Regions from separate parts of the Micromonospora sp. WMMA1923 genome, predicted to be linked through region 3. Evidence: riboswitches for the same ligand, from Rfam matches in the RefSeq annotation. Region 3 holds a riboswitch; each other region holds the start of a gene.
The links. Region 3 has a riboswitch for cyclic di-AMP ahead of ACN28G_RS13090 (transglycosylase family protein). Riboswitches for the same ligand answer to the same signal wherever they lie in the genome.
Positions count from the first base shown of each region.

Region 1: it holds a riboswitch for cyclic di-AMP, as region 3 does, so the genes downstream of both, ACN28G_RS26655 (NlpC/P60 family protein) here and ACN28G_RS13090 (transglycosylase family protein) in region 3, are expected to answer to the same signal.
Region 2: it holds a riboswitch for cyclic di-AMP, as region 3 does, so the genes downstream of both, ACN28G_RS28760 (coiled-coil domain-containing protein) here and ACN28G_RS13090 (transglycosylase family protein) in region 3, are expected to answer to the same signal.

Region 1 is NZ_JBMHLZ010000001.1:5,859,420-5,866,349, reverse strand. Features, by position in the region: gene ACN28G_RS26680 (ABC transporter ATP-binding protein) at 1-1,450, shown strand, start outside; tRNA gene ACN28G_RS26675 (tRNA-Gly) at 1,531-1,604, opposite strand; gene ACN28G_RS26670 (zinc metalloprotease) at 1,877-2,857, shown strand; gene ACN28G_RS26665 (pyridoxamine 5'-phosphate oxidase family protein) at 2,936-3,499, opposite strand; gene dcd (dCTP deaminase) at 3,598-4,176, shown strand; gene ACN28G_RS26655 (NlpC/P60 family protein) at 4,368-5,408, opposite strand; cyclic di-AMP (ydaO/yuaA leader) riboswitch at 5,419-5,557, opposite strand; gene ACN28G_RS26650 (NlpC/P60 family protein) at 5,742-6,755, opposite strand.
Region 2 is NZ_JBMHLZ010000001.1:6,292,259-6,299,188, reverse strand. Features, by position in the region: gene ACN28G_RS28785 (heavy metal translocating P-type ATPase) at 1-1,201, opposite strand, end outside; gene ACN28G_RS28780 (hypothetical protein) at 1,214-1,387, opposite strand; gene ACN28G_RS28775 (heavy-metal-associated domain-containing protein) at 1,384-1,593, opposite strand; gene ACN28G_RS28770 (metal-sensitive transcriptional regulator) at 1,712-2,011, shown strand; gene ACN28G_RS28765 (YibE/F family protein) at 2,207-3,580, shown strand; cyclic di-AMP (ydaO/yuaA leader) riboswitch at 3,747-3,877, shown strand; gene ACN28G_RS28760 (coiled-coil domain-containing protein) at 3,882-4,892, shown strand; gene ACN28G_RS28755 (carbonic anhydrase) at 4,969-5,547, opposite strand; gene ACN28G_RS28750 (helix-turn-helix transcriptional regulator) at 5,844-6,185, shown strand; gene ACN28G_RS28745 (hypothetical protein) at 6,287-6,748, shown strand; gene ACN28G_RS28740 (hypothetical protein) at 6,893-6,930, shown strand, end outside.
Region 3 is NZ_JBMHLZ010000001.1:2,897,979-2,904,908, reverse strand. Features, by position in the region: gene ACN28G_RS13110 (CRTAC1 family protein) at 1-375, opposite strand, end outside; gene ACN28G_RS13105 (DUF1702 family protein) at 395-1,384, opposite strand; gene ACN28G_RS13100 (BTAD domain-containing putative transcriptional regulator) at 1,631-3,127, shown strand; gene ACN28G_RS13095 (hypothetical protein) at 3,184-3,468, opposite strand; cyclic di-AMP (ydaO/yuaA leader) riboswitch at 3,763-3,905, shown strand; gene ACN28G_RS13090 (transglycosylase family protein) at 3,902-4,501, shown strand; gene ACN28G_RS13085 (diacylglycerol/lipid kinase family protein) at 4,632-5,630, shown strand; gene ACN28G_RS13080 (DUF1707 domain-containing protein) at 5,714-6,184, shown strand; gene ACN28G_RS13075 (lipase family protein) at 6,335-6,930, shown strand, end outside.

The sequences.
Region 1 (6,930 bases), 3.0 Mb from region 3:
CCACGAACGGCCCGATCTCGCCGACCGGTTCACCGTTCTGCAGCGGGAGACCCGGCAGTTCCACACCGGGCTCGGCGCCGTGCTCAGCCTCGGTGGGCTGGCCGTCGCGATGGCCGTCACCGTCGTACTGCTGGCGCAGGTGAGCCCGCTGCTGCTGCTGTTCCCGCTGGCGGTGGCGCCGCCCCTGATCGCCGCCCGGCTGGCCGAGCGGATCCAGGACCGGGCCCGCACCGGGTCGGCCGAGAACACCCGGGTCGCCCGCAACCTCTTCGGGTTGAGCACCTCGGTGCGGTACGCGGGTGAGCTGCGGATCTTCGGGCTCGGTGCGCAGCTGCGCCGCCGCCACGACACCCTCTGGAGGGCCGCCACCGACCGGCTCTGGGCCGGGCACCTGCGGTCGGCCTGGGTACGTGCCGCAGGTCAGGGACTCTTCGCGTTGGCCTACTGCGGTGCCGTCCTGGTCGCGGTCCGCCAGGCGGTCGTCGGCGGTGGCGACCTCGGCGGCGTCGTGCTGGTGGTCGCGTTGGCCATGCAGGTCAACCACCAGATCACCGCCGCGGTCGCGCTGGTGCGGGACCTGTACCGGATCGCCAGCGCGTACCGGCACGTCGACGAGCTGCGGGCCGAACTGTTGCCGCCGACCAGCGACGCGGACCGCGATCCGCCGCCGCGCCTGACGCAGGGGATCACCTTCGACGGGGTGTCGTTCGTCCATCCCGGCGCGGACCGCGCCGCCCTACGCGAGGTCCGGGTGAGCCTGCCGGCCGGTTCGACCGTGGCGGTGATCGGCGACAACGGCGCCGGCAAGTCGACCTTCGTGAAGGTGCTGTGCGGGCTGTACGAGCCGACCGCCGGCCGGATCCTGATCGACGGGGTGGACCAGCGCCGGTTCCCCGTGCACCGGTGGCGGGAGCGCATGGCGGTCGGCTTCCAGGACTTCGTCCGGTTCGAGTTGTCGGCCCGGCACAGCGTCGGTCTGGGTGACCTGCCGCGGCTGGACGACGACGACGCAGTGCGGGAGGCGCTGCGCCGCGCCGACGCGGCCGACCTGACGGCGCAGCTGCCGGCGGGGCTGGACACCACGCTGGGCACGGCGTACGCGGCCGGTACGGAACTGTCCGGGGGGCAGTGGCAGAAGCTGGCCCTGGCCCGGGGGTTCATGCGGCGTACTCCGCTGCTGTTGGTGCTCGACGAGCCCAGCTCGGCGTTGGATCCGCAGGCTGAGCACCTGCTGTTCGAACGGCTGGCCACGACGGCGAAGCAGGCCGGTCAGGCCAGCGGCGCGGTCACGGTCTTCATCTCGCACCGGTTCTCCACCGTCGCGTCGGCCGACCTGATCGTCGTCCTGGCGCAGGGCCAGGTCGTCGAGACCGGAGATCACCGCAGCCTGCTGGCCGCCGGTGGCCGGTACGCGCAGCTGTATCGGGAGCAGGCGCAGGCGTACGGCTGACGTCGGACTGCACTCGCGCCCGGGTGTCAGAACATCGAAGGCCCTGACTCGGATTCACATCCTGGTCAGGGCCTTCACGCTGGAGCGGGTGACGGGAATCGAACCCGCACTGTCAGCTTGGGAAGCTGATGTTCTGCCATTGAACTACACCCGCAGGCGGCACCACTGTACCTGAGTCACCCCCACCACGCAGCAGCCGCCCCCGGACGAGCCGGACCGCCCCGCCCCCGGCCCTTCGGCGGCTCCAACCCAGAGCCCCTCGACAGCCCCACCTCCAGAGCCCATGGCGGAGGGCTCACCGGCAAGAAGTTTCACGCCGGCAACATTTAGACGTTCTCAAATACTTGGATGGGTTGTAACGTCTGGCCCACGTTTTCGCCCCGACGCGACACACCCCCGGTCGCGTCGCCAGAAAGAGGTGGGCCCATGGGACCCCGTCCCTCCCTGCTGACCCGGCGTGCCGCCGGTGTCGCCTCGACGACCTTGGCGCTGCTGCTCAGCACCGCCGCCGTGGGTGTGGCACCCGCGGTCGCCGCCGTACCCGCCGCAGCCGACGAGGTCTGCGTCGAGCCCGCGGAGAGCCATGCCGACGCTCGGATCAGGCCGGGTGGTGTGGCGGCGCAGGAGCCCAACGAGCTGACCGCCGCGCAGGTGCAGGCGCGGGAGGCCGACCTGGCCGCCGCGCTGCGGGAGCGGGCCTCCTCGCGTAACGCGATCGTGGGTCCGCTGGCCGCCATCACGATCCCGGTGGTGGTGCACGTGATCCAGCGGGACAGCACCCGGGCCGGCGGCAACATCCCGGACTCGATGGTCAACTCGCAGATCAGCGTGTTGAACCAGGCGTTCAGCGGGGCCACCGGCGGGGCGTCCACCGCGTTCGGGTTCCAGCTGCAGCAGATCAACCGGGTCACCAACTCGGCGTGGTATCCGATCAGGCAGGGCTCCTCGGCGGAGCGGTCGATGAAGTCCTCGCTGCGTACGGGCGGCAAGAACACCCTCAACATCTACCTCGGCCAGCTGAGCAACAACCTGCTGGGCTGGGCGACCTTCCCGCAGCGCACGCTGAGCACCATGGACGGCGTGGTGGTTCTGAGCGAGTCACTGCCAGGTGGCACCGCCACCAACTACAACCAGGGCGACACCGGCACCCACGAGGTGGGGCACTGGCTGAACCTGTACCACACCTTCCAGGGCGGCTGCTCCAGCACGGGTGACAGCGTCAGCGACACCCCGGCCGAGGCGTCGGCGGCCTCGGGTTGCCCGACCGGCCGGGACACCTGCAGCGCGGCGGGGCTCGACCCGATCACCAACTTCATGGACTACAGCTACGACTCGTGCATGTACCAGTTCACCGCTGGTCAGGCGAGCCGGATGAGCAGCGCGTGGAGCGCGTACCGGGCGGTCTGACCGGGGTTGTGCCCGTGGTGCCGGCTCCGCACGACGGGGCCGGCACCCGGCGGCGCGGCGCACGGCGGATATCCGCCGTCAGGCGGCGGAGTAGTGCGGGTCACGGTCGCGTCGTCGACCGGCCCACTGGTCCGGCACGTCGGCGGTGACGAGGCGGGTGGCGCCGGCACCGCCGTGCGGGTCGAGCCAGACCTGCACCGCCGGGCGCTCAGGGGCCTGACCCGGCACCGCCTGGCCCTGCCCGTGCCGGGCCAGCATCGCCACGTCGACGGTGAACTCGAAGAGCCGCCAGTCGACCTGCGGCGCGGCCCGCCCGATCTCGGCCAGCCGGGCGACCCGGCGCTGGTCGGTCACCGGGCGGGCGCGGCCGGCGACGTACGCCTCGTCGTCGCTCTCCTCCGGCGGGAACGAGTGCAGCGCGTAACGCCCGTCGCGCTCCAGGTCGCGGCGCTTGGGTGAGTCGATGACGAAGCAGAACAGCCCCTCGTCGGTGATCACCGGGGAGACCGGGTGCACCCGGGGCCCACCGTCGGCGCGGACGGTGGCCAGGTAGCCGAAGCCCGGCCCGTACTGCTGCATGAGAACGCGGATCCCGTCGGCGAGGCGAGGCTCGTCAGCGGCGAATTCGGACCAGGATGCCATGTGGACATCTTATCGAACACGTGTACGACAAGCGACCCGACGCGCTGGTCACCGGCACCGGATCGAGTTCCGCGTCCGGCGGTCGCTAAGGTGATCCGATGCTCCTCTCCGACCGCGACCTGCTCGACGAGATCAAGGCGGGCACGCTCGCGCTGGAGCCGTTCGAGCCCGAGTTGTTGCAGCCGTCCAGCATCGACGTACGCCTGGACCGGCTCTTCCGGGTCTTCAACAACCACCTGTACACCCACATCGATCCGGCGCAGCAGCAGGACGACCTGACCACCGAGGTCGAGGTGCCCGACGGGGAGCCGTACGTGCTGCACCCCGGCGAGTTCGTGCTCGCCTCCACGCTTGAGGTGGTCACCCTCGCCGACACCCTCGCCGCCCGACTGGAGGGCAAGTCGAGCCTGGGCCGGCTGGGGCTGCTCACCCACTCGACCGCCGGCTTCATCGACCCGGGCTTCTCCGGCCACGTCACGCTGGAGCTGTCGAACGTGGCGAACCTGCCGATCACCCTCTGGCCGGGCATGAAGATCGGCCAGCTCTGCATCTTCCGGCTCTCCTCCGCCGCCGAGCATCCCTACGGCTCCGCCCGGTACGGCTCCCGGTACCAGGGCCAGCGGGGCCCCACCCCGAGCCGTTCCTGGCAGAGCTGGCAGACCTGGCCCACCCGCTGACCGGCGAAACGCCGAGCGCCGACGGGACGCCGAGCCTCGACGGGACCCGGCGCCGCCCCCGCGGGACCGGCGGGGGCGGCGCACAGGGCCCCGCCGGGCGGCGGGTACCCGGGCCCCGCGGCTGACCGGGGTGGCCGGGATCCTGGTGCGGGGACCCCGGTTCACCACCGGCAGCGGCGGCGAGGTCGCCCCTAGCCGGGGCGGCCGAAGCTGTGCACGGGACTGTCGTCGAGGCGCTTCATCCGGACCGGCACCCCGGCCCGGGAGGCGTGCACCACCCAGCCGGCACCGACGTACATCCCGACGTGGTGCAGGTCGCGGTAGTAGAAGACCAGGTCGCCGGGGCGCAGCTCGGTCCGGCTCACCGACGGGGTCACCTTGCGCTGCCGGGCCGCGTTGTGCGGCAGCCGGACGCCGGCCTTCGCCCAGGCGGCGAGCATCAGACCGGAGCAGTCGTACGCGTCGGGCCCCTCGGCCCCCCAGACGTACGGCTTGCCGATCTGGGCGCAGGCGAAGGTGACCGCCTTCCCGGCCGCGCCTCCCGGGTACGTGGCCGGGCAGGGCGCCGGACGCAACGAGCCACCGCCGCCCCGACCGTAGACCCGGAGCCGGAGTTTCTGCAGCCGGGCGATCTCGGCGTCGATCTGTTTCCGACTGGCGGCCAACCCCGCCTCGGTGCGGCTGAGTTGGATGATCATCCGGTCCAGGGGCGCCTTGCGGGCGGCCAGCTCGTCGCGGAGCAGCCGTACCGCCCGGACCTGCTCCTGCTGCCGGTGGGCGAACCGGTCGACCAGCTCGATCCGGCTCATCAGCTCACCCGGCGTACGGCCGGCCAGCAGCGCGTTGACCGCCGAGACGGTCTCACCCTTGTACGCCTGGACGGCGAGCGCGCTGACCTTCCTCAGCGCCGCGTCCACCTGGCGTCGCAGCGGCTCGATCCGGGCGCCGAGAGCAGCGGCCTCCCGGCGTTTTTCGGCCAGGTCCTGACGGACGGCGTTGTGTCGCTCGATGATCGGTTCGAGTCGGTTCCAGTCCTGGTCGATCTGGCGTTCGATGTCCGACACCGACGGGTCGGCGTGGGCCGCGCCGGGCACCCCGGTCAGGATGCCGGCGGTCACCGCCAGCGCGGCGAGGACGGTGGTGCAGCGGAACCAGCGAAGGCGCGGCGTAGCCGTCACCTGGTCGGCGGAGGCCGACCGGGTCGACGGTGGCCGCGGGGCATGGTGTGCCACCGGGCTCGGTACTCCTTCTGACGAACCGCCTACCGGGTTAGCTGACGGGTTCGGGCGGAAGGGGACGCCCTACCACAGTGGCTGTGGATTCACCCCGGCGTACCTGGGTCCCCGGATCGCCTGGGGCGGCGACTCGGCGGTGTCGGCCGTTACCGCCCGGGTTGGGCGGACCTGCGACCGGCCGACGATTCACCAGCGTAGAGAGGCCCCCATCGATCCGCAACGGATTCGGCCATGACACTCCGTCTCACGTTTGCTCACTCGCGGACCCGCTCCGACGACGGCGAGGGCCCCCGACGCGCCGTCGGGGGCCCTCGTGGTCGGTGCGGTCGGTCAGCCGGGCCGGCGGAATCCGGCGACCGGCATGGTGTTGATGCTGGAGACGTTCACCGGCTTGCCGGCGCGGGCCGCGTGCACCATCGTGTCGTTGCCCAGGTAGAGGCCGACGTGGTGCAGGTCGCTGAAGAAGAAGACCAGGTCACCCGGGCGGGCCTCGTTGCGCGGGATGGCCTTGCCCTCGTTCCACTGGGCCCCGGTGAAGTGGGTCAGGCTGATCCCGGCGGCCTTGTACGCGTACTGGGTGAGGCCGGAGCAGTCGAAGGAGTTCGGCCCGGTGGAGCCGAACACGTACGGCTTGCCGACCTGGGCGCACGCCGTCCGGATGGCGACCCGTGCGGCCTCGTTGACCACCCCGTCGATGGTCGGGCAGTTCGCCGTCTTCACCGTGGTCTTCGGCATCGACGCCTCAAGGCGCTTGATCTCGGCGGTGATGCTCTTGCGCTTGGCGGCCAGCTCCTTCTCCTGCTTGACCTGGGTGGCCACCAGCGTGTCGAGCTTCTGCTTCTGGGTGCCGTACTTGGCCTGCATGGCCAGGACGCCCTCGATCTCCTTGCGCTCCTGGATGGCCACCCGGTCGAGCATGGTGAGCTGTTCACCGAGCGCACCGGGCCGGCTGTTCAGCAGCACCGCGCCCAACTCCTGGGACGGGCCGATGACGTAGTAGCGGCTGGCCAGCTCACCGATCCGGTTCATCGCCAGCTCGCTCTCCATCTGGAGCGGCAGGATCTTCTTCTCCAGGTCGGCCGACTTGCGGCGGTTCACCTTCAGCTGGGAGCGCACCTTGTTGTACTGCTCGATGGTGGGCTCCAGCTGTCGCCACTGCTTGTCGATCTGCGCCTCGATCTCGTCGACCGTGGGCTCCGCGTACGCCGGTGTGGCGAGCAGCCCGGCGCCGACGGCGACGGCGGCGACCAGGGCGAGCAACCGGGTAAGCGCCCGGCGCGGACCGGTGCTCCGGGGGGACGGTGCCGAGACACGACGATGAAGGGGCGCGGTTGCCACCGGCATCGACTCCTTTGCCGACCGACCCACGGGCGCTCGCGGAGAGGGGGCGAGACAGACTTCCCGGCCCGGTCGGTGCCCAACACTAGGTCGCCTTCCGGGCCGGATCAAGGCGACCTGTTTCACCATCACGCAGAAAGAATCGCTTGCGTACCAACGGTATCGGCGATCGCTTCAATGA
Region 2 (6,930 bases), 3.4 Mb from region 3:
CGGTGAAGGCCGCCGCCGGTCCGGCGCCGACGCCGAGCCACCAGCCGAGGGTGCCGACGGCGAGTGCGATCACGATCGGTACGAAGACGCCGGAGATCCGGTCGGCGAGCCGCTGCACGGCCGCCTTGCCGGTCTGGGCCTGCTCCACCAGCCGGGCCATCTGAGCGAGCTGGGTGTCCGCGCCGACCCGGGTGACGGTGACCACCAGCCGGCCGCCCGCGTTGACCGTCGCACCGACCACGGCCGAACCGGGGCCGACCTCCACCGGTACGGACTCACCGGTGAGCATGCTCGCGTCGACGGCGGAGGTGCCCTCGTCGACCACGCCGTCGGTGGCGATCTTCTCGCCGGGGCGGACGACGAACCGGTCACCCACCACCAGCTGGCCCACCGGCACCCGGGTCTCCACCCCGGCACGCAGCACGGCGACGTCCTTGGCACCCAGCTCCAGCAGGGCGCGCAGCGCCGCCCCGGCGGTCCGCTTGGCCCGCGCCTCGAAGTAGCGGCCGGCCAGGATGAACGTGGTCACCCCGGCCGCCGCCTCCAGGTAGATGTTGCCGGCGCCGTCGGTGCGGGAGATGGCCAGGCTGAACGGGTGGGTCATGCCCGGCTCGCCGGCGGTGCCGAGGAAGAGCGCCCAGACCGACCAGCCGAACGCGGCCAGGGTGCCCAGCGAGACCAGGGTGTCCATGGTCGCCGCGCCGTGGCGCAGGTTGACCCAGGCGGCCCGGTGGAACGGCGCTCCGCCGTAGACCACCACCGGTGCGGCCAGCACCAACGACAGCCACTGCCAGTAGGTGAACTGCCAGGCCGGCACCATCGCCAGCACCACCACCGGGACGCTGAGCAGCACCGACACCCAGAACCGGGTACGCACCGGATCGGCCGGCCCAGCGGCGGCGGCGGTCGATCCTGCGGCGGTCGGGCCGGTGCCGGTCGGCTCGGCGGCGGGGGCCGGCGGGGGCGGCAGGGCGGCGGTGTAGCCGGTCCTGCGCACCGTGGCGATCAGGTCGTCCGGGGTGGTCGCCGCGCCGTAGTCGACAGTGGCCTTCTCGGTGGCGTAGTTGACCGTGGCGGTGACCCCGTCCATCCGGTTCAGCTTCTTCTCGATCCGGGCGGCACAGGAGGCGCAGGTCATCCCGCCGATGGCCAGTTCGATCCGGTGGGGTGCCGACTCCAGGGGCTTGCCGGTGGTGGTCACACTCCGCTCCCGTCAGTTGTGCCCGTGACCCGGCACGCCGGGTGAACCCGAAGGGCTGAGGCTGGGGCTGGCCGGGGGTGGGGTGCCGGGGGTGCGGGGGCCGACCGCCTGGCCGACCCCGTACGCCGCACCGAAGACCACCACGAGGCCGAGCAGGAACCCGGCCAGCCTGGCCGCCGTGTTCACCGGTCCACGAGGTCGTAACCGGCCTCGTCGACGGCGGCCCGGACGGCGGCCGGGTCCAGCGGCTCCGCACTGGTGACGGTGACCTGACCACTTGCCAGGTCCACCTGGACCTCGTCGACCCCGGCCAGCGCGCCGACCTCGGCGCTCACCGCCTGCACGCAGTGCCCGCAGGTCATGCCCTGCACCTGGTAGATGTCGGTGACCATGTCCGTACTCCTCTCGACCGGAGCCCACCATATACCCATGGGGGGTATCTCAACCACTACCGGGTAGGGGTAATTTGTCCTGGAATACCCGCCGGGGGTAGGGCGTACCCTGGCGAACATGACCACTTCGACGCCCCCCACCCGGGGCTACACCGCCAGCAAGGACCAGCTTCTCGCTCGGCTGCGCCGGGTCGAGGGTCAGGTCCGGGGCATCGAGAAGATGGTGGACGAGGACCGTTACTGCATCGACGTGCTGACCCAGATCTCGGCGATCCAGGCCGCCCTGGACAAGGTCGCTCTCGGCCTGCTGGACGGGCACGCCCGGCACTGCATGCAGGAGGGCGCCGCCGAGGGGCACGCCGACGAGATGGCCACCGAGATGATGGCCGCCGTCGGCCGGCTGATGAAGCGCGGCTGACCCACAACCTCCGCACCCGTCGGCCGAGTGGCTACCATTCCCGCGACGGGCATCCGGGTCCCACCGCCGCCCCCGGTTCGCAGTCCGTGACCACTCCGGCACGCAACGCCGCGAACCGGACCGGTGTGCCGGCCGAGTGAACCGACCGGCGCGGCGACACGTAATCCGTCGTGGATCGTTTGGAGAGAGTCGCAGATGGGTGCCGACCACAGCCGTCCCGCCCCGCCCACCCCGCCGGGGGTACGGCGGGTCCTCGTCGCGACCGTGGTGCCGCTCTTCCTCGTCACCCTGGTCGCCGCGCTGATCCTCTGGCCGGACCGGGCACCGCAGGTCGACGGGGGCGGGGACGTGCCCCGGTACCACGGCACGGTGACCCGGGTGGTGACCGAGGCGTGCCCACCTGCCGCGCCGACCCCGGAGGGCCCCGCGTCCGCCCCCGAGGGCCCGTGCGGCACCGCCACCGTCCGGGTCGAGCAGGGACCCGACGAGGGGCAGCAGGTCGAGACGCCGATCCCGGACGGTCCGGGGGCGCCGACCATCGCCGTCGGTGACGAGATCGTCCTGGTGGAGTTGACCGATCCGGCCGACCCCGAGTCGAGCAGCTACAACATCGCCGAGCACCAGCGGGGCAAGCCGCTGATCTGGTTGGCCGTCCTCTTCGCTGCCGCGATCGTGGCCTTCGGCCGGTGGCGCGGCCTGGCCGCGCTCGGTGGCCTGGTGGCGAGCTTCGCCATCCTGCTCACCTTCGTGCTGCCCGGCATCAGCGCCGGCCGGTCACCGCTGCTGGTCGCGGTGGTCGGCGCCGCACTGATCATGTTCGTGGTGCTGTACCTCACCCACGGCATCAGCGCCCAGACCTCGGTGGCCGTGCTCGGCACGCTGGGCAGCCTGGTGGTCACCGGTCTGCTCGGCAGCGCGGCCACCGCCGCCACCCACCTGACCGGGTACGGCACCGAGGAGGCCACCACCCTGTCGATGTTCCAGGGCAACGTCGACCTGCACGGGCTGCTGCTCGCCGGGATCATCATCGGTTCCCTCGGGGTGCTGGACGACGTCACGGTCACCCAGGCCGCCACGGTCACCGAACTGGCCCACGCGAACCCGGGACTGTCCCGGCTCCAGCTCTACCGGTCGGCCACCCGGGTCGGCCGGGCGCACATCGCGTCCGTCGTCAACACCATCGTGTTGGCGTACGCGGGCGCGTCGTTGCCTCTGCTGCTTCTGCTGGTCGCCGACTCCCGACCGGTCAGTCAGGTGCTGACCAGCGAGTTCCTGGCCCAGGAGATCGTCCGTAGCGCGGTCGCCACGCTCGGGCTGATCGCCGCCGTACCGCTCACCACCGCGCTCGCCGCGCTGGTGACCGCCGCCGGTCGGGGCACCGCCACCGACCGGGCCGCCACCACCGCCGGAGCCCCCACCCCGCCTGGTGGCGGCACCGGCTCGGCCCGCCCGCCCGCACCGCGGGACGACGCGCTCCAGGCACTGAGCGCACCCCGGGCCGCCAGTCAGTCCCCCGACGCCCCCGCGAGGTGGCCCGACCAAGAAAGGAGCACCGACACCGCATGGTGACACTCCTCAGCGTGACCGCCGACGACTCCATTGATGAGAAGCACATCACTGGTCACGCGACATCGCGGAGAAATTACGCGTTGAGTCGGCATCCGGACGTAGATCCCAGCGCCGACTCTCGGGTAACCTCGCTGCCGGTCACCGCCGAAGGCGCGCACCCGCGCCAGCGGTACCGCCGCCCAATCGCCGAACGGCGAGCCGGGGAACCAGGTACATGGGGTGAATCCGCACCAGCGGTAGGGGCCACTTCCGTCCCGAACCCGTCAGCTAACCCGGTCGGCGGCCGACGGAAGGGACGACTGTGACGGCACTCCTACGCCGCTGGTTGACGCCGGCGGCGGCCGTGCTCACCGCACTGGCCATCTTCTCCGGCCCGCTGCCGGCCATGGCTCAGCCCGCCCAGCCCTCGGGGCACGAGGACGGCGACTCGAAGCTGCTCAACGACGTCATCGAGACGACCAACCGCAGCTACACCCAGGCCAAGTCCAAGCTGGAGAAGTCCAAGAAGCGGCAGCTGCAGCTCGACATGGAGGTGCGCCGCGCCCAGAACGAGCTGGACGAGCTGGCCCCGCAGGTCGGTCGGATCGCCGCCCAGTCGTACCGCAGCGGCCGGATCGGCGGGATGGCCATGCTGCTGGAGAGCAACGCGCCGGACTCGTTCGTCCAGCGGGCCCAGGCGCTCGACGAGCTGAACATGGTCAACGCCCGAAAGCTGGCCGAGGTGCAGACGGTCAAGGACAAGGCCGATCAGGCCAAGCAGGCCCTGGACGCCGAGGTACGCGAGCAGCAGAAGCAGGCCTCGGTGATGGCCAAGCAGAAGCGGGAGGCGGAGAAGTCGCTCGCCCTCGTCGGCGGCACCGGCCTGACCGGGGGCCTGGTGGTGGCCACGTCACCGGTGGCCAAGATCGCCCCGGGCCGCGACGCCAACGGCAACTGGCGCCCGATGAGCTGTACCGAGAACGACCCCACCACCTCCGGTTGCATCACGGCGCGCACGCTGCACATGTACAAGGAGGTCAAGCGGGCCGGCTTCGACCGGTTCGTCGGCTGCTACCGCCCCGGTGGCCCGTGGGAGCACCCCAAGGGCCGGGCCTGTGACTGGTCGCTGCAGAACAGCGGCTTCGCGCCCTGGCACAACAACGACACCCGGATGTACGGCAACAACCTGACCGCGTTCCTGGTACGCAACGCCGACCGGCTGGGCATCTACTACGTCATCTGGAACCGGCAGATCTGGTTCCCGGCCACCGGCTGGAGCTCCTACAGCGGACCGTCGAACCACACCGACCACGTACACGTCTCGCTGCTCTGACCACCCCGAGACACCGAACGGGCCGTCCCCCACGCGGGGGCGGCCCGTTCGCCTGTCCTGACCGGTGTGGGCGGGGTCAGCCGGCGGCCGGGGCGGCGGCCACCGTCCGCACCTCTCCGGCGGCCAGCTGGTAGGACATGCCGACCACGGTGCAGCGGCCGGCGGCCACCTCGGCGGCCAGCACGGCCGAGTTGCCCAACAGCTCCTCGACGGTCTGGGCGATGTGGATGTCGATGATCCGGGCCGGGTCGTCGACTCCCTGGGCGGCGGCCCGGCGCAGGCTGGGCACCACCGCGTCGACCACCGCGCCGAGATGTCCCGGCGGCCGGGCCCCGGTGCTGACCGCCGTCGCGGCCGCCTGCACGGCACCGCACGAGTCGTGCCCCAGCACCACCACCAGCGGCGTGCCGAGGACCGTCACCGCGTACTCGACGCTGCCCAGCACCTCGGGCCCGGTGGTGTGGCCGGCGGTCCGCACGACGAAGAGGTCACCCAGCCCACGGTCGAAAATGATCTCGGCGGCGAGCCGGGAGTCGGAGCACCCGACGATGACCGCGAAGGGGTGCTGTTCACCGGCGACCGCGGTGCGGTGTCCGACGTCCTGGTTGGGGTGCCGCGGCGTACCGGTGACGAACCTGCGGTTGCCCGCGTACAGCTCGGCGAGCGCCTGTTCCGGGGTCTGCGGCGGATCGGGCTGTGCCGACGGCGGCTGGGCGGGAGGAAGCTCCGGGTCCGACTGCGACCCGGTCGACGGAGTGGAGATCAACGTCCTCACCCTTCGGAAGGTGACCGGTCGACCCCGTCCGCCACGGACGCGGTCCGCCACCACGTTCACACGCAGCGCAAGACACGTCAAGCTATACGTGATATGCATTTCAGGTGTCGGGACGACGGTTCACGTCGACCGGCTCGCGAACGACGATCGTGAAGGCTGGTCGTATCTTGACGGACATGGCGACGACACCACGCGGAAGCGGGAGCACCCGGCACTGGACCTTCCTCACCAACCACGCGCACGTCCTGCTCGCCATCGCGCGTAACCCCACCGCCCGGCTCCGGGACGTCGCCGACGAGGTAGGGGTCACCGAGCGCGCCGCCCAGGCGATCGTCGCCGACCTGGAGGCCGGCGGCTACCTGCGGCGCACCCGGGTGGGCCGGCGCAACGAGTACACCGTCAATCCGGACGGCCACTTCCGGCACCCGGCCGAGGCGGACCGCCAGGTGGGTGACCTGCTCGCCCTCTTCACCGCCGATGCCGCACCCCGATCCACCCCCGCCGCCCCGCCCTCCTGACCGGATCCGGACCGCCACCGGGTGACCAGCCTCACCGCCGGTCACCGAACAAGTCGGCACCGCGGCTGAACCCGGAACCCGGGTGACACGTCGTGCCTGCCATGCCACGAAAAGCGGACAGCAACCCGGCGTCTCCGGCGACGTACTGGGAGAACCTCGGCGAGTTCATCATGAAGCACCTGGATGAACCCGCGAACTGGAAGAAGCCCCTGCCCGCCTCGGCCACCAGCGCGGACGGGACGACGCTCCACCCGGACACCGCGATCAAGAACGTCCTGAACCATGGCTCCTACCCGCCGGCCTGCCCCCCGCAGACCCAGGATCTGATCAACAACTACCTGCGGGTGGGTGCGATCGACGTCGGCTCGTTCGGCACGGACGCACACATCGACAAGCTCATCGCTCGGAAGTCGCCGTCCGCACCGACCGCGGAGATCGCCGCCCTTCGGTCGGCCGCCGCGCCGGACCCTGGACAGACACCGCCGACCACCGCCACCCGGCCGGCTGCCACCGATCAGCAACTGGGCGCCTCCGGGCCACGGCAACCCCACGGTCGTAACTGACGGCGTACCCCGGGGTGCGGGCCGACCCACCAGGTACGTCCACCTCGGTTGACAAAGGGCCATCCGGTGCCGGCGTCCACAAGGGAGTGAATGGGTCCGGTCACGTGGTTGGTCCCGGCCGGGCCGGGGCGCTAGGTTGGTGGGATGCCGCCCGTGACGTCCACCCGCCCCCTGTGGCCGGT
Region 3 (6,930 bases):
TGGGGGCAGTGCGAAGGCGGGGAACCGGTTCGGCCGGTCCGGGGTGGCCAGGACGGTCACCGAGTCGTCGCGGGGGTCGACCAGGCACGCCTCGTTGGGCAGTCCGTCGCCGTCCAGGTCGGCCACGGCGACACCGGCACCGACCGAGGAGATCCAGGACCGCAGGTGGTGCAGGGCGGGCTGGACGGCGCGTACGGCGCGGGTCTGCGGCGGGTCCTGGTTGAGGTCGGCGACGGCGAAGCTGAACCGGGCGGCCAGCGCCCGACGTTCGTCGGCACCGACGGCCGGTAGCTGGGTGGCCAGACCGGTGGCCAGGCAGGCGACCACTGCGACAACCGGCGTGAGCAACGTACGGAGGGTTCGGCGTACCTGCATCGTCTGAAACTCCCTCGGGTCAACGGCGAAGGAACGGAAGGGCCAGCTGCTGGATCCGTTCGCGCCAGCGCTGGAAGTCGGCCGGGCCGGCACCCGGGCGGTCGAGCCCGCGTCGGGCCTGCCACGTCCACCCGGCCGCGACGTCGGGCGACGCGCCGGTCAACAGCTCGGTGGCCCGGGGCACATGCGGCGGCGACGCCCCGGCGGACTGCCGCGCCTCGGCGCCGAACGCCGCGCCCTGGGCCAGCTCAGCGGGGTGGTGACGGTTGAGTCGACGCAGTTCGAGGTAGGTGTCGTCGCCGACCCCACCGGCGTAGGTGGCGGCCAGTCCCACCCCGCTCCACACATCGCCCCGGTGCCCGGCGGGCAGTCCGGAGATCCGCCCGGCCAGTGCCGTCGGGTCCGCACAGTCGCGGAACCAGAGGCTGCGCCCCAGTCCCTGGTACCGGATGGCGCACCGCTCGTCGCACCGGTCGGGGTGCCGCCGCCACCACGACAGTGTCCGGTCCGGGTCGAAGAACGCCTGGTGGAACCCGTAACCGTCGTAGACCAGCCAGCGCACCAGCGGATCGGTGGCACCGAGTCGGCCGAGTCGGCCGAGCAGCCCGGCCGAGAGGCCGTCCAACCGGGCCAGGGCCCAGCCGGCGCCGACATACGCGAGGTAGCCGTAGCGTCCACGATGGACTTTCAGGAGGGTGCGGAAGCGCCGGCCGGGCAGCGGGCTGAGCCGGTCGAGCAGGGTGGCGGCCATCGCCGCCCCCTCGACGGCGAAGCCACGGTAGGCCTGCGGGACAGCCGCCAGGTCCGGGGCGTGGGAGGGGCCGACGTCCAGTTCCCGGTTGAAACCGTCCAGGAACGACCCCGCGGCCGTCACGAGTGCCTGTCGGGTGGCGACCGGGCCGGGGTGGAAGCCCCGGATGTCGAAGTCCACCAGGTGCGGGTGGAGGGCCAGCGGCCGACGCCAGCCCGTCGGTCGGTACACGGTCGGGATCGCGGCTGCCTCGGTCATGCGCTCCCCGGTTCCTCGCAGCGGCCCGCGTCGGCGGGGTCTGACGGGTACGGATCCTGGCACGATCGAGTTGAAGACTTCTTGAAAGCTATATAGTTCCCGTCCGCAGCGAGCGGGGCGAATCACGCACCTATCTCACGCAGAGTGCCTTGCGCAACACTGGATTGTGACCGCAGGCCGTCCTACCCTGGCTCTGGAGTCAGGCGGGAGCCTATGAAAAAAGCGAGCGGTTCAGTGTGGGTGAAAGTGCTCGGCGTGGTATGCGCCGGCAACGGGTCGACGACCTACGACCTCGGTCCGGCCAAGCAACGTGCGCTCTTCGCCGCGCTGGCCCTGCAGCCGGGGGAGTTCCTGCCGGTCGCCACCCTGTCACAGCTCCTGTGGGGAGACATCCAACCGGCCAACGCCGGCCACCTGCTGCACACCTACATCGCCCGACTGCGTCGATCGGTCGAGCCGGAGGCCCCCCGCCGGTCCCGCACCGCCGTGATCTGCTCCGGCCCCGGCGGCTACCAGCTGAGCACCCACCACGACAACGCCGACCTGGTCCGCTTCCGGCAACTCGTCCGGACCGCCCGCCGGCTGCTCCCACTGGGACACCCCCGCTGGGCCTTTCACCTGTTCCACCTGGCGGTCCTGCTCTGGGAGGACCCGGAACTGGTCGAGCTGCGCAGCCTGCTTCCCGGCCATCCGATAATCGACACGCTGCAGCGGGAGTGGGTCGACGCGGCCCTGGAGTACGTGACCCTGGGCCTGCGGTTGGACCGGGCCGAGGCCGTACTGGCCACCGCCGAGCGGCTGGCCGCCGTGGCACCCCTGCACGAGGCGGTGCAGGCCCGGTACCTGTCGGTGCTGGCCGGTACCCGCCAGTTGCCGGCCGCCCTCGACCGGTATGCCGAACTACGTGCCCGCCTCGCCGCCGATGCCGGCATCGCCCCCGGGCCCGAACTGGTGGACACCTACCGGCACCTCTGGCGGGCCTGGTCCGGGGTCGACGACGTACCGGCGAGCCATCCGGCCGGCCACCCCTGCTTCCCCCCGTCGGCCCCCGGCACCGCGCGACCGCCCGAAGCCACCGACCTGGACACCACCGACCTGGACACGCGCGACCGGGACACCGTCGACCTGGACACCGTCGTCCGCTCGCTGGCCACCCAGCGACTGGTGACCCTGGTCGGCCCGGCCGACTCCGGCCGGACGGCGACGGCCCGCTCGATCGCACGCCGGGCATCCGCCATCCTCGCCGCCCACCGGGTGGCCACCGTCGACGTCACCACCACCGCCACCCGCGCCGACCTGGTCGGGTTCCTCCTGCGTCAGCTCGACCCGCCCGGCACCACCGAGCCGTCCACCGACCAGTGCCTACTGCGGGTGCTGGCACACCGGCGGCTGCTCGTGGTCCTCGACGACGTCGACCACCTGGCCGACGACTGCGCGGACCTGGTCGACCTGATCGTGCGCAACTGCCGAGGTGTCTCGGTCGTCGTCACCGCACGGCAGCCGCTCGGCCTGTCGTACGAGGCGGTCCGCCGACTCCGGTGCCCGTCGGCGGGGACCCCGGGCCGGCCCGCCGCCGGCGACCCGCTGCGGCGACCGGCGCAGCAGCTGTCCCGGGCGGCGCTGTGGATGCTGGAGACGGTCCGCCTGGTGGCCTTCGGGGTGCCCGCCTCCCAGATCTGGCTGATACCCGCCCGGTACCGGGGTGGACCGGGGCCTCCGCGACACGGAACCACGGGTACGTGATCCCGCTGCGGCCGACCCGGGCAGGGTCGACGCGGCCCATCCGGGCGGGGACCGCCTCAGGCGGCGGCGGCGTCGGGCCGCCGCGGTGCCTGCCGGGCCCGCGCCGACGCCGGCCGGTAGCCGAACGTCTGCCCCTGCTGGTATGCCAGCTCCATCGCCCGCTGCGCCCACGTCCACGGCGCGCAGGGCTGCGGCTGATCCGCACACTGCAGGTTGCGGCAGTGCCCCTGCTCGGCACCCCGGTGCTCCTCGGCCACGCTGACCGCGAGCCGCCACAGCATCGGGTCGGTGACACCCTCCGGCGGGAAGTCCTGACGGTCGGTTCCGGTCTGGCTGGTCACCTGCGGCCCCCCTCGTACGCGTTGTTCCCTTCAACCTCACCAGTGAACACCCGTTCAAACCCGTCCCGCCCGTCCCGTTGGGTGACGGTTGACACTGATGCCCTGGTCAGGGGCGGTGAACCGGCAGGATCCCCCGTCCGCGCCCCGACCGCAACCCCGGCGCCGGTCGCCCCGCGTGACCGGGTGAACAACCTCACGCAGCGTATGCAGCCACCGGGGCGCACCCCTAGATTCTTACGGGTCCGCCGACGCGGACACCGCCGCCCGGTACGCCCAATCCATGCCCCTGGCCTCGCGGAACACTCACCACAGGCATGGAGCGGGGGACCCAGGTTCCACGGTGCACGTCACCTCGGGGTGAAGCCGCCCGATCCGGGCGGCCGGGCTCCCCGGCCCGAACCCGACAGCTCACCTCGTCGGCGTGGAGGAACCCATGGCAACTCGTCACCAATCCCGACACCGCGCCCTCAGCAACCGCCGCAGGGCACTCGGCACCCTCGCCGTCGGGGCCGTCACCGGCCTCGCGGCCGTGTTCGGCACCGCCGCACCCGCCCAGGCCGACAGCGTCAACTGGGACGCGATCGCCCAGTGCGAGTCCGGCGGCGACTGGAGCATCAACACCGGCAACGGCTTCTTCGGCGGCCTGCAGTTCGTGCAGAGCACCTGGGAGGCGTACGGCGGCCTGCAGTACGCCCCGCGCGCCGACCTGGCCACCCGCGCCCAGCAGATCGCGATCGCCGAAGAGGTGCTCAAGGGGCAGGGCATCGGCGCCTGGCCGACCTGCGGCCCGCTGGGCGGCCCGGTCTCCTCCTCGGGCTCCTCGGCCCCGACCGAGGCCGCCGAGCGTGACGCCCCGCCGGCGAGCCGCAGCACCGACCGGGACACGTACGTGGTCAGGTCCGGCGACACCCTGACGAAGATCGCCGCCGCGCACGACGTGACCGGTGGCTGGCAGGCGCTGTACGAGCGCAACAAGGACGTCGTCGGCGACGACCCCGGCCTGATCATCCCGGGGCAGCGCCTCAGCATCTGACCTCGACCGCGAACCCGGCCGAGGCAGCCCCCGCCTCGGCCGGTTCCGGCGAACCTCCGTACCCGTCCACCGCGACTCTTCCACCGTGGACACGCGTGCCGCACCGCCCGGCTGGGTAACAGCGACCACCATGAGCACGAGGACCCTGGACGAGCACCCCACCGAGCCGACTGCCGCCGACCACGCTGCCACCGAGCACGCTGCGAACGGCCACGCCGCCGCCGAGTCGGCCGGCGCCGGGCCGAAGCTCGGCACCGTCGCGGTCGTCGCGCACCGGAAGAAGACCTTCGGCGGTGGCCTCGACCAGTTGCGGTCGACGCTGGTCAGCGCCGGTATCGAGAACCTGCTCTGGTACGAGGTACCGAAGAGCCGCAAGGCGCCGAAGAAGGTCCGCAGGGCGCTGAAGGAGGGCGCCGAGCTGGTCTTCGTCTGGGGTGGCGACGGCACGGTGCAGCGCAGCGCCGACGCGATGGCCGGCTCCGGGGTGCCGATGGCCGTGCTGCCGGCCGGCACCGCCAACCTCTTCGCCACCAACCTGGGCATTCCGAAGGACCTGCCCGAGGCGGTACGGATCGGGCTGCGTGGCCGGCGACGTACCCTCGACCTGGGCAAACTCAACGGCGAACACTTCGCGGTGATGGCCGGCGCCGGCTTCGACGCCGAACTCATCAAGGACGCCGACCGCAACCTCAAGGGCAAGCTCGGTCGCCTCGCGTACGTGCTGACCGGGCTGCGGCACGTGCGCGGCGAGTGTGTGCGTACCCGGATCCGGGTCGACGGCAGCGACTGGTTCGACGGCGAGGCGAGCTGCGTGCTCTTCGGCAACGTCGGCACGATCACCGGCGGCATCCCGGCCTTCGACGACGCCCGCCCCGACGACGGCGCGCTGGAGGTCGGGGTGGCCACCGCCAGCGGCGCGGTCGACTGGGCCCGCACCCTGAGCCGGATGGCCGCCGGCCGCTCCGAGGAGTCACCCTTCGTCCGGATCACCCGCGCCCGCAAGGTCACCGTCCGGCTGGACACCCCGAGGACGTACGAACTCGACGGTGGCGCCCGCGCGAAGGTGAGCCGGATGAAGGTGAAGGTCGTCCCGGACGCCCTGACGGTCTGCTGCCCCGATCCGCGGTAGCCGGTTCGCTTGATCATGCTGTCTACGCTGAGGTCCCGGCAGCTCCCGGGACCCCGGCGTAGACGGAGGACGGGACTCGTGCGATGAACCTGAAAGAGCGGGTGGGCACGGCACAGCGGAACCAGGTCCTGGACCTGCTGTCGCAGGCTCTGGAGCAGGGTTACCTCGATCTCGCCGAGTACGAGAGCCGGATCTCCGCCGTCCACGGCGCGTTGTTCGTCGGTGACCTGACCAGCCAGGTGGCCGACCTGCCCCGCCAGCTCCGCTGGTATCCGTACCCGGTTCCGGTGGCCCCGGTCGCCCTGCGGCCCGCCACCGACTTCGACCTCCGGGCCCGCCCCTGGGCCATCGTCTCGGTGGTCCTGGGCGGGGCGTCGTTGTTCTTCGCGCTCTGCTGGGGCATCGGCGGGATTCTCGGGGTGGCCGCGATCCTGCTCGGGCGGCCCGCCCTCAAGAGCCCGCCCAACCAGACGCTGGCGGTCATCGGCATCCTGCTGGGTGTCGCCGGTCTCGGCCTGTCGCTGCTGAGCATCGTCCTCTTCGTGCTGCTCTGACCCTGGTCCGCCCCGAGCCACTGCGACGGGCGGACAACGCGAAGGTTCTTCTAATTCGGCCTCCGGCGTACCTCCTGGGCGCACGGCACCACGGGCGTCGCGCCGCAGTGCGCGCCGTCGCGCGATCCTGACCTGGACTACGGCGGCCTGTTGGCCCAGTACCTGCGGGACGGGTACGCGGTCGCCGGCACCGACTACCCGGGGCTCGGCCTGCCTGGGCAGCTGCACAACTTCGTGGAGCGGCAGGCGCTCGGCCGGTCGATGATCGACAGCGTGCGGGCGGTGCGCGACCTCTCCGCCGAGGTGGGCCGGCGGTGGTTCTCGGTGGGCCACTCCGAGGGCGGGCTCGCCGCGCTCGGTGCCGGCGAGCTGGCCGCCGACCGGGCACCGGAGCTGGACCTGCTCGGCGTGGTGCCGATCTCGTCCGGCGGCGACTTCGCCCCCGGCCTGGACACCCTGGCCACGACGAAGCCCCCCTTCGCGACGGGGATCTACTCCTCGGCCGCGTTCGTCGGCTTCATCGCGGTGGCCGCCATGCAGTACGCGCCCGACCGCATCCAGGCCACTGACCTGCTCTCCCCGGAGTTCGCCGCCGAACTGCCGGCGGTGCGCAGCCTCTGCCTGGAAGAGCTGGCTGCGCATCTGATGGCGGTGACGCCACCCATCACCCGCTGGGTGAACCCCGACTGGGCCCGCAACCAGACGCTGTTGGAGTGGGTCCGCAACGTCTCCACGGTACGGTCCCG